DNA from 3 places in the Alkaliphilus flagellatus genome. Region 2 is predicted to be linked to each of the others. Evidence: riboswitches for the same ligand, from Rfam matches in the RefSeq annotation. Region 2 holds a riboswitch; each other region holds the start of a gene.
What was found. A riboswitch is a leader RNA that binds a small molecule or an ion and turns the genes downstream of it on or off. The one in region 2 is predicted to bind cyclic di-GMP.
Positions count from the first base shown of each region.

Region 1: linked by a shared signal. The riboswitch ahead of KQI88_RS05005 (transglutaminase-like domain-containing protein) and the one ahead of KQI88_RS06625 (tetratricopeptide repeat protein) in region 2 are both predicted to bind cyclic di-GMP.
Region 3: linked by a shared signal. The riboswitch ahead of KQI88_RS03940 (ketoacyl-ACP synthase III) and the one ahead of KQI88_RS06625 (tetratricopeptide repeat protein) in region 2 are both predicted to bind cyclic di-GMP.

Region 1 is NZ_JAHLQK010000002.1:18,293-21,580, forward strand. It holds gene KQI88_RS04995 (GGDEF domain-containing protein) at 1-699, shown strand, start outside; gene KQI88_RS05000 (class D sortase) at 717-1,403, shown strand; cyclic di-GMP riboswitch class I at 1,687-1,771, shown strand; gene KQI88_RS05005 (transglutaminase-like domain-containing protein) at 1,784-2,581, shown strand; partial or broken gene KQI88_RS05010 (HD-GYP domain-containing protein) at 2,882-3,181, shown strand; gene KQI88_RS05015 (metal-dependent hydrolase) at 3,279-3,288, shown strand, end outside.
Region 2 is NZ_JAHLQK010000002.1:363,384-366,671, forward strand. It holds gene KQI88_RS06615 (M20/M25/M40 family metallo-hydrolase) at 1-1,092, shown strand, start outside; gene KQI88_RS06620 (GIY-YIG nuclease family protein) at 1,134-1,385, shown strand; cyclic di-GMP riboswitch class I at 1,471-1,556, shown strand; gene KQI88_RS06625 (tetratricopeptide repeat protein) at 1,660-2,703, shown strand; gene KQI88_RS06630 (metalloprotease family protein) at 2,768-3,288, shown strand, end outside.
Region 3 is NZ_JAHLQK010000001.1:848,923-852,210, reverse strand. It holds gene KQI88_RS03945 (methyl-accepting chemotaxis protein) at 1-716, opposite strand, end outside; gene KQI88_RS03940 (ketoacyl-ACP synthase III) at 749-1,753, opposite strand; cyclic di-GMP riboswitch class I at 1,852-1,938, opposite strand; gene KQI88_RS03935 (hypothetical protein) at 2,122-2,472, opposite strand; gene KQI88_RS03930 (hypothetical protein) at 2,480-2,686, opposite strand; gene ybaK (Cys-tRNA(Pro) deacylase) at 2,688-3,173, opposite strand; gene KQI88_RS03920 (hypothetical protein) at 3,224-3,288, opposite strand, start outside.

The DNA.
Region 1 (3,288 bases), 350 kb from region 2:
TATGAGCTTTGGAGGGTGTCACCACATACAGGTGAAAGGTTAATAATAGGTGCATCAACAAAATTGATTAAGCCAGTGGAAAGAGCCTTTAAAATAACAATAAGGGTAATAGTAAGTATGTTAATGGTTCTGTTGATAAAGACTATCTTAGAATTGAAAAACCGTAAGAAGGAACTTGAACAAATTGCCTTTTTCGATATGCTAACAAATCTGCCAAACCGACGTTTGTTATATGACAGATTACAGCAGGCAGTTACCCAAACCCAAGATACTGGAAAAGTCCTAGCTATATGCTATCTTGATATAGATAACTTGAAGCCTGTCAACGATACAATGGGCCACCAAACTGGAGATCTTCTATTGATAGAAATAGCTCATCGTTTTAAGTCTTGTGTAAGATCGGGAGATACGGTAAGCCGTATAGGTGGTGACGAGTTTGTTATTATATTACAGAATCTAAAATCTTTAGAGGAGTGTGATGTAATTCTAAAGCGTATCTTAAAATCGACAAATACTCCAATTATATTGGGACATAATTGTATAGAGACATCTGTTAGTATTGGAGTAAGTTTTTATAGTGGTGATAATAAGGACATAGATACACTAATTAGACAGGCTGACCAAGCTATGTACCAGGCTAAAAGATTAAGTAAAGGCAATTATCATATATTTGGATGCCAGGATATTAATAGTGTATAAATTTATTGGAGGATATAATGAAAAATAGATTATCTATCAAAAATGTACTAGCAATAACATTAATCGTTATTGGTAGTGGCATTATTTTGTACCCAAATTTGCGTAATTTTTATTATGATATAAAACAACAAGAGATTAAGAATAATTATATTAAAAGTATGAGTGCAATTCGTGCTATAGATGATGATACGAACCAAGATATAGATAACATTAAAGAGGATATAATTGAAGAAGATGAAAGTCTTGAAGATCAGATGGTACATCAATCGGAAAATAAAAAGATGTTAGAATTGGATAAAAAATGGCCTGTTGAAGCCACTTTAATAATTGAAAAAATTGATCTATTAATGCCAGTATTAAAAGGTGCAACAAAGGAGCATTTAAATGTTTCTATATCCAGTATTAATAACACTGGAAAGCCTTGGGAAGGAAATAATTATGCAATAGCAGGACATAGAAGTAGAAAATATGGGCGTCATTTTAATAGATTAAATGAATTAGAAATCAACGATGAAATTTCAGTGATGGATACAAAAAATAATGAATTTATTTATAGGGTTTTTAGCAAAGAAATAGTAGACGAGAATGAAATTTCAGTATTGGAAGACCGTAATAAAAGTGAACTAACATTGATTACTTGTGATCCTATTAATGTAAAAAATCCACCAACACGATTAGTCGTGAAAGCCATCCAGATTAATTAAACTTTATTTTGATAAAAGTAAGTATATTTAGCTGTATTAAAAAATTATATGTTAAGCTTATATAAGTTAGGGTATTTATATGATAGCAAGCTAGATAAAAATAATATGATTAATAATAAGAATGTATTTGAGATTATTGATAGTATAATAAAAAAGAAATATTATTAAATAAATTATTAAAAACAAATATTTAAAACAAATATTTAAAACTTTTGTACTATATAAAACTAGGACAAATTGTAGTATAGTAAAAGATAATTAAATATATTTATCAGGTGCTTTCCACCGATAAAGGCAAATCTAGTGAAAGCTAGAGACGCAAAGCTAAAGGGCCTTCCTTAGAAATAAGATGGTAGCCAGTTACCGAAAGGGGAGTTTTTATGTTAAAGCTACGTAAAGTAATTTCTTTGTTAGTTATTATTTTATCAGTATACTCCACGGTAGTCTTTGCACAAGCTTCTACTCCAGGTATTGATAAAACCAAATTAGATGCTGGATTAGTAAGTATTAATTATGATCCTCAAAAACAAGTGACTACAAAAGTAATTATTAGTAAAGGTGATGTGAAATATACTTATAATCTAAAATCAAATAATAGTTTTCCATTACAGTTTGGAGATGGAGAGTATACGATTTCTATTTTAGAAAATGTAGAAGGCAATAAATATAAGCTAGTAAAAAAAGAGGATGTTATTTTAGAATCAACAAATAAAAACGAAGTATTTTTACAATCCATCCAAATGATTCACTGGCATAACGATATGGCTCCCATTAAAAAGGCTAGGGAATTAACTAAAAATGCTCAAAATGATAAAGATAAAGTTACTGCAATATATAATTATATTATAAACAATATTAGTTATGATAATAATAAAACAAACAACATTAGCACAGAATATATACCTTCTATAGAGGAAACATTAAAAGTATCCAAAGGAATATGCTATGATTATTCAGCCTTATTTGCGGCAATGCTTAGAAGTGTAGATGTTCCTACCAAACTAATAATGGGACGTAAAAATGATATTGATACATACCATGCTTGGAATCAAGTATACTTAAAGGATACTAATGAATGGATTACTATAGATACTACTTATGATGCCGCTAAAAAAACAAAATCACCTAATTTAATGATTAAAAACGAAAAAGAATATTCTATAGAAAAACAATATTAAATCCTATTATTATGTATAAAAATTAATTGTATATAGAACTAAAGCAGTTGGCTTTTCTTTAAAGCTGACTGCTTTTTAATTGATTCAATAATTATGTTTAATAACTTATAAACAACATATTCATTATATATAGTGTAGATATATATAATGAATATGAATAATAAGCAGTAATAACAAAGACCATTAAAAGAGCATATACTATTTGGATTTTTTGTTATTATTATACCATTTATTAAGATAAAACCTACCTGTATAATAAATTGAGGCTGTGATTGTGATTAAAAACATAAATATCCAAATGATGTTGAAATGAAAATAATAAAAAAACATCCTATTTATAGTGAAGAACTTCTTTTAAAGCAAGATTCTTTAAGCAAGTGTGCTGCAATAGTAAAATATCACCACGAAAAGTGGGATGATTCAGGATGTCCTGAAGGGATAAAAGGGGATGGAATACCGTACTTAGCAAGGATATTAAGTATAGTAGATGTATATGATGCGCTTACTACAGATCAGCCTTACAGAGAAAAGAATTTTACCCAAGAAGAAGCTTTAGAAATCATCTTGAAAGGTAGGAGTAAACAATTTGATCCCAACTAGGTATCAATATTTATTAACTACTTCGAACAAATAATAGGAAACGGTAATAAATATAAAGGTACTAAAACAAAATTTGATGTAGTAGGAGGTTATTGACATGATGGGAA
Region 2 (3,288 bases):
GAATTAGTTAGGCTTAAAGAGTCGGAAGGCTATGAATACTTAGCAGTTATAGACACTGATTATAGTGCTCCTAGATATGTTGGCGATGAAAATAGATATGTATACATAGGTACTGTTGGTAAACTAATGCCTAGTTTCTTTATAGTAGGTAAAGAAACCCATGTGGGGGAACCCTATAAAGGATTAGACCCTAATCAAATATCTTCTAGCATAACTAAGGAATTTAACTTAAATATGGAGTACTGTGATGTGGCTGAAGGAGAAGTGTCTCTTCCACCAATTACTTTGAGGCAACAAGACTTAAAAACAGAATACTCAGTACAAATTGCGAAGACTTCATATCTTTACTTTAACTATGCTACCCATATATCTACTCCTGATGAAGTAATGAACAGAATGTTAGTAGGAGCTTTTAAAGCTTTCCAAAATACTATAGATGAGTTAAATAATCAATATAAGAGTTATTGTAAAATGAGTAGTTATCCTTATGCGGAGTTACCTTGGAAAGCAAGAGTTATTACTTATGAAGAGCTAGTTGAAAAAGTTAGGGCTGAAAAAGGTGAAGAACTTAATTTAATGCTTGAGAAATTAAATAGAGAGCTACTTGATAATGATAAAATTGATGAAAGGGTTTTTGCATTAAAACTTGTAGAGCAAGTACATAAAATGTGGTCTGATAAAGAACCTGTAGTTATAGCTTATTTCTCACCACCATATTATCCTCACATTTATGTAGAAGGTAATGAAGTTAAAGAGAAAAATCTTCTAAGAGCTGTTGATGATGCTATTGAAGCTGCTGACAACAAATTTAATATAGTTAGAAAAAAATTCTATCCTTATATATCAGATTTAAGCTATGCTGCTGCACCAAAAGAAGATTCTATCATCGGAGTTTTAAAAGAAAATATGCCAGGTTTTGGTGTAAAATATAATCTTCCACTTAAAGAAATGCAAGAACTTAACCTTCCTGTAGTAAATATAGGACCTTTCGGCAAAGATGCTCATAAGTTTACAGAGAGAGTAGAAAGAGATTATTCCTTTAATGTGCTTCCGAAGATGGTTTATGATACTATTTTAAATTTATTAAAGTAGGCTAGTACTAGAAAAATGATAAAATATATATGGTGATTAAAATGAACTACGTATACATATTAGAATGTGCTGATAAGAGCCTATACACTGGATGGACTAATAATTTAGAGAAGAGAGTTAAAACCCATGGAGATGGGAATGGTGGGAAATATACAAGGGCTAGACTTCCTGTAAAGCTTGTATATTTTGAAGAGTATGATGATAAAGTATCTGCCCAGAAGAGGGAATATGAAATAAAGCAGATGAGAAGAAAGGAAAAATTAAAATTAATTGAAAGCGCCATTGTCGAATAATGGCGTTTTTTGTCGATATGATAATAAAGGATTTTGTAGAGAAATGTATAATTATATACCTGTTAAACGGAAAAATATATACAGTATTTGAAAAGGGCAAAATTATCGAAAGATAATGACGCAAAGCCTTGGGCCTAAAGTATATTTTACTATGGTAGCCGGGTTGCCGAAAAGGATAATCCAATTATATAAGGATTATCCTTAGCTTTGTGCGCTTTTGTACAAAGCTTTTTTTATTTTAAAGTTATATTATCTATGAAAGGAGGCTAAAAATATGTCGGAAGAAGTAATGGAGCAGGATTATGTCGATGATGGAGTATGTAAAAACTGCAATAGTCCTCATGTTGAAGAGGGATATAATCTAGCACTATGTAGAGAGTGTAGAGAAGAATTTGTTAGGAGACCCATACCTCTATGGGTTAAGGGATTTATTATAATATTAATATTTACGTTTATTGCTGGTATAATGAGATTTCCTCAAACATTAATCAGTGGTATTGCCTATGAAAGAGGGAAAAAGGCAGAAACAGCCCACAAATATAAAACAGCTATGGAGGAGTATGAAAAGGCATTAGAACAGTATCCAGACTCCACATTAATATTAGCTAAACTGGCGGTTACCTACTATCATAATAATAAAATTGAAGAAGCCATTAATACTATTGATATAATTGGTGGTAGAGATCTGGACGAACAGGATTTAGTTGAGGAAGTTAATGAAATTATGGATAAAATATCTAGGAATTTTTATCCAAGCGAGGAGTTAGTGAACGTATTAGATCAATATGATCTAGGAACCCAAGAGTTTTTTAATGAATTAGAAAATTGGGTTAATAAAAATCCAGAGGATGTTTTTGCTATTTATTATTTAGCTAATGTCTATTACGATCAAGGAAGATATGATGAATCAGAAGAGTATATGAATAAAATACTTAGTATTGATCCCACATTTTATGATGGCTATTTATTTCTTTCTGCACTTTATAGGGAAAGAGGCGAGTTCGATCGAGGCATTGAATATTGCAACAAAGTTTTAGAACACAATATTGAAAATCCACGTGCTTATGTTGGATTAAGTAGAATTGAACTTAAAAGATATGAAGATAAAGCAGCATTGGACTTTGCAAAAAAGGCTTATGAGATTAGTCCGCAGGAACCCTATTTTATATCAAATCTTGCCTTAGCATATCATTATAATAATATGGAAGAAGAAAGAAATAAAACAATGGATTTACTTAGAAATCAGCAAAATCAGTACAGTAATAGGGAGATAAAATGGTTAGAAGATGTTATTTCAGGGCTGATCAAATTAAGATAGTAGATAATATAGGAAAAATGTTGAATTGTATTTATGCCTATAAAGATGAGAGGAGGTAGAATTAATGTATATAATACCAGGTTTTTTGGTTTCTATAACAACCTTTCCAGGTGTAATTGTTCACGAACTTGCACATCAGTTATTTTGTAGAATTACAAGGGTTGCAGTATTAGATGTTTGTTATTTTAGCCTAAAAAATCCAGCTGGATATGTAACACATGAGATTCCTACAGAGCCTATTAAACAGTTATTAATAGGAATAGGACCATTTTTAATTAATACTATCCTAGGTGCTTTGATAGCTCTTCCAGGAGCTATACCAGTAATTAGGTTTGGTGATGGTCATACAGTAGATTACTTTTTTATATGGCTAGGTATTTCTATAGCAATGCATGCTTTTCCTAGTATTCAAGATGCTAAAAATATTTGGAATGGAATTAAAAAAGAAGAAACACCAATATGGATTAGAATATTAGCTACACCTATTGTTGGACTTATTTATCTATGCACTATTGCATCTGTATTATGGTTTGATGTTATTTATGGTATGTTTGTAGCTATGTTAATTCCAAATATTATTATAAA
Region 3 (3,288 bases), on a different contig from region 2:
ATCTCTTGCATAGAACTACTTTCTTCTTCAGCAATAGATGATACCATATCACTTGCATCTAATAAAGTATTAGCAAAATGTGCAGTTTTCTCAAGAATATGTAGTGTTTTTTTATTATTATTTCTAAGGTCTTCTTCATTTTTTTCAATTTCATTTAGTAGTCTTGAAGCGAAAAAAGTAAAGATGAAAATTCCAAATGAAGTAAGAGTAATCACAATTATTCTTATAATCATCTCTTGCAGAAAAACTTCTTGTCCCGGTAAAGCAATTGGATACAATTTAAATATTATAACCTGGCATAGCATGCCGGTAACAATAAAGGCAATATTTAGTTTAAGATCTAAAAATAAAGCACCTAATATAATAAAATAAAATACACTCATCCAAAGCTCCTTAGATGGAACCATAAATACTAAGTAAAGATAATTCACAAAAGTTAATATAAATATCAATACCTTTAACTGCTTAAAGATTTTCTCGTTAAAATTTTCATTAACGACTGTTCTTTTATGCAGAATAAAAAAAAGAATAGTTTCTATGGTAATTAATATACCAAATATACCAAGAGATCCCCATTGAATTGAATCATATAGTCCAAGATATTTCATCAAAGAAAAAGCTAGCATAGCCATGAATCCACTAATCGAATAAATAATTAATACAACCTTCAGTGTTTTTTTCTGATAATCAACAATTGTATTTGTATTATTTAACATAATATCTCCTTTCTGAGTGTCACTTTGCTCTATTACCATTTATAGAGCAAAGCTTCCATAGTATATCCTGCTGCAACAGAGCAAAATATAATAATCTCATCTTTTTTAAAGGCTTCTTTTTTCAGTCTATCATTTAATGCTATAATAGGACTGGCGCTGCCGTTATAACCATATTTATCCGCAACAAAAGTAGCTTGTCTCATTTTTGCCCCTAATTTTTCTAAGGTAACTTTTATATCCTCCTTTGAAAATTGTGACATAAAATAATGGGAAACATCTCTTGGTTGGTAATTATATTCTTCTAGTAATTTGATTATTAGTTCTGACCATTTATCAGCAAGGAAGCTAAAATCAAAAGGTATCCATTCCATTTTCCTATGATAGGAAGTTAAACTATCCTTCGAAATATTTAATAAACCACAAGTCGGAAATCTTATGGTGTTATTATAGTCATCATCAGTATACATTCTAGAGCCTAGCATACCTCTTATTTCTTCCTCTTCTCTCACTTCTAATATAACTGCAGCAGCACCATCTCCTACGATGGAGTAGGTAACCATGTCATCTTCTCGTGCAAAAGGACTAACTAATACAGATCCAACAACTAAAACTCTCTTATATTTTTCATCTGTTTTTAAATATCGACTTGCTACATCCATTGCATTAACCATGCCTACACAATTATTATTCATATCAAACACACTAGATGCATTTTTAGCTTTTAACTTATTTCTGATAATCAATGCACATGTGGGCATTAAATATTCAGGGGTATCTGTTGCTGATATGATCATATCAATATCCTCAGGATTAAGCCCTGCATCTGTTAAAGCTTTTTCTGCAGCCTTAACCCCCATATCGATACTATTTTCATTTCCTAATGTCTGCTTTCTGGTTTTTCTACCTAACTTATTAAGCAAGTTTTCTACATGATCTTCATTACCATATTCTTTAAAATGATTAATAATAAATTCGTTACTTACCTCTTTTGTTGGATGATATGTCCCTACTCCAACGATATGTACATTTTTGCGCATATCCTTGCCCCCTATTGAATTATTTTGATAATTAAACCTATAAATATAAAAAAAATAGACATACCTAAGCTAGGCCATCTATTTGTAATAGCTTTTAACTTAGCAACCTGGCAATCATAGAAAAAATTTTCTTTAGATCCATGGCTTTGCGTCCTTACCTTTCAGTAAGTTTGCCATTTATAAGTATTTTGTATATGTATCTTATTTTTAATATAATATCATACTTTACATTATATTACTATATTACCATATTACTATATTGTAAAAAATTATCGTAAATTAGCTAAAAATAGTAAAATAAAAAAATACCACCTTACACATTTTCATTTAATACGACTAAAAAAGATGATACAAATTTAGTAATAAGTTCATACACCATAGTGTATAACATATTTATTTAATGATATTGCCGTTCTTAGCAATACCATTAAATTAATCAATTCTTCTGATAATTTGGATCTTATATCTTTTGAAACAATGTTATAAAAAGTTTCTAATGATTCTGGAGGTATAATAGTAACGCCATATCTTGCAAGTGCAAAATTTGGTCTACTATAGCAATGAAAGTAAGTTTTCATAAAGGTTAATTCTTCCCACCAATCGTTCAAAATATCATCATCAATGGCAACACAGTTATATTTTCGGGGTTCATAATCAGATGAATAGTCTTTATTCTTTTCAAACTTATCTATAATACCGAATTGAGCAACACAAGGCATATTATTATCAACCTTCCTGATATAAAATAGTCTTTTTTTCATCAAACTCTACAAATACATAATCACTTATACTTATCATTGTTGAAAAGTTTACATCTATTGTACTTTTTAGAGCTGTTACGTCTTTAAATGATACTACGAAACAAGTAGCAGCTTTTACTTCTTCACAATATATAAATAATGTGATATATCCATGTATAAAGATTATACTCATTTTATTGTTCCTTTTTCAAATAAACAATATAAGCTAAATTAAAGCTAATAACCTTTTTTAATTCTTCAAGGCTTATCTCAACCTGATACCCAATTTTGCCAGCACTAAATATGATTGTTTCAAAATTACGTGCCGACTCATCAATCGTAGTATAGAAACTTTTTTTCATACCAATAGGGGAGCATCCTCCATGTATGTATCCTGTAATAGAGAATAAATCTTTTGATTTTAACATTTCGATTGATTTTTCGTTAACACTATCAGCTGCTTTTTTTAAATCCAGTTCATCAGCAACTGGAACCAGGAACACATAATATTTATTTGTTTTCCCTACTGTTACAAGTGTTTTAAACATTTGATTTGGATTCTGATTTAAAACATTTGCAACATCAATCCCACTAATAGCTTTTGTATTGGCATAACTATGACTTTTATATTCTACTTTCGCTTTATCAAATATTCTCATTACATTTGTTTTATATATCATATAACATCACCTCACTTCGTATTTTTCATCTGTTACTCCTTTAAAAGATATTATGCATTATTCTTCTCGTACAACAAACTTATAATGATATATAGCATTATTATAATTATAAAAG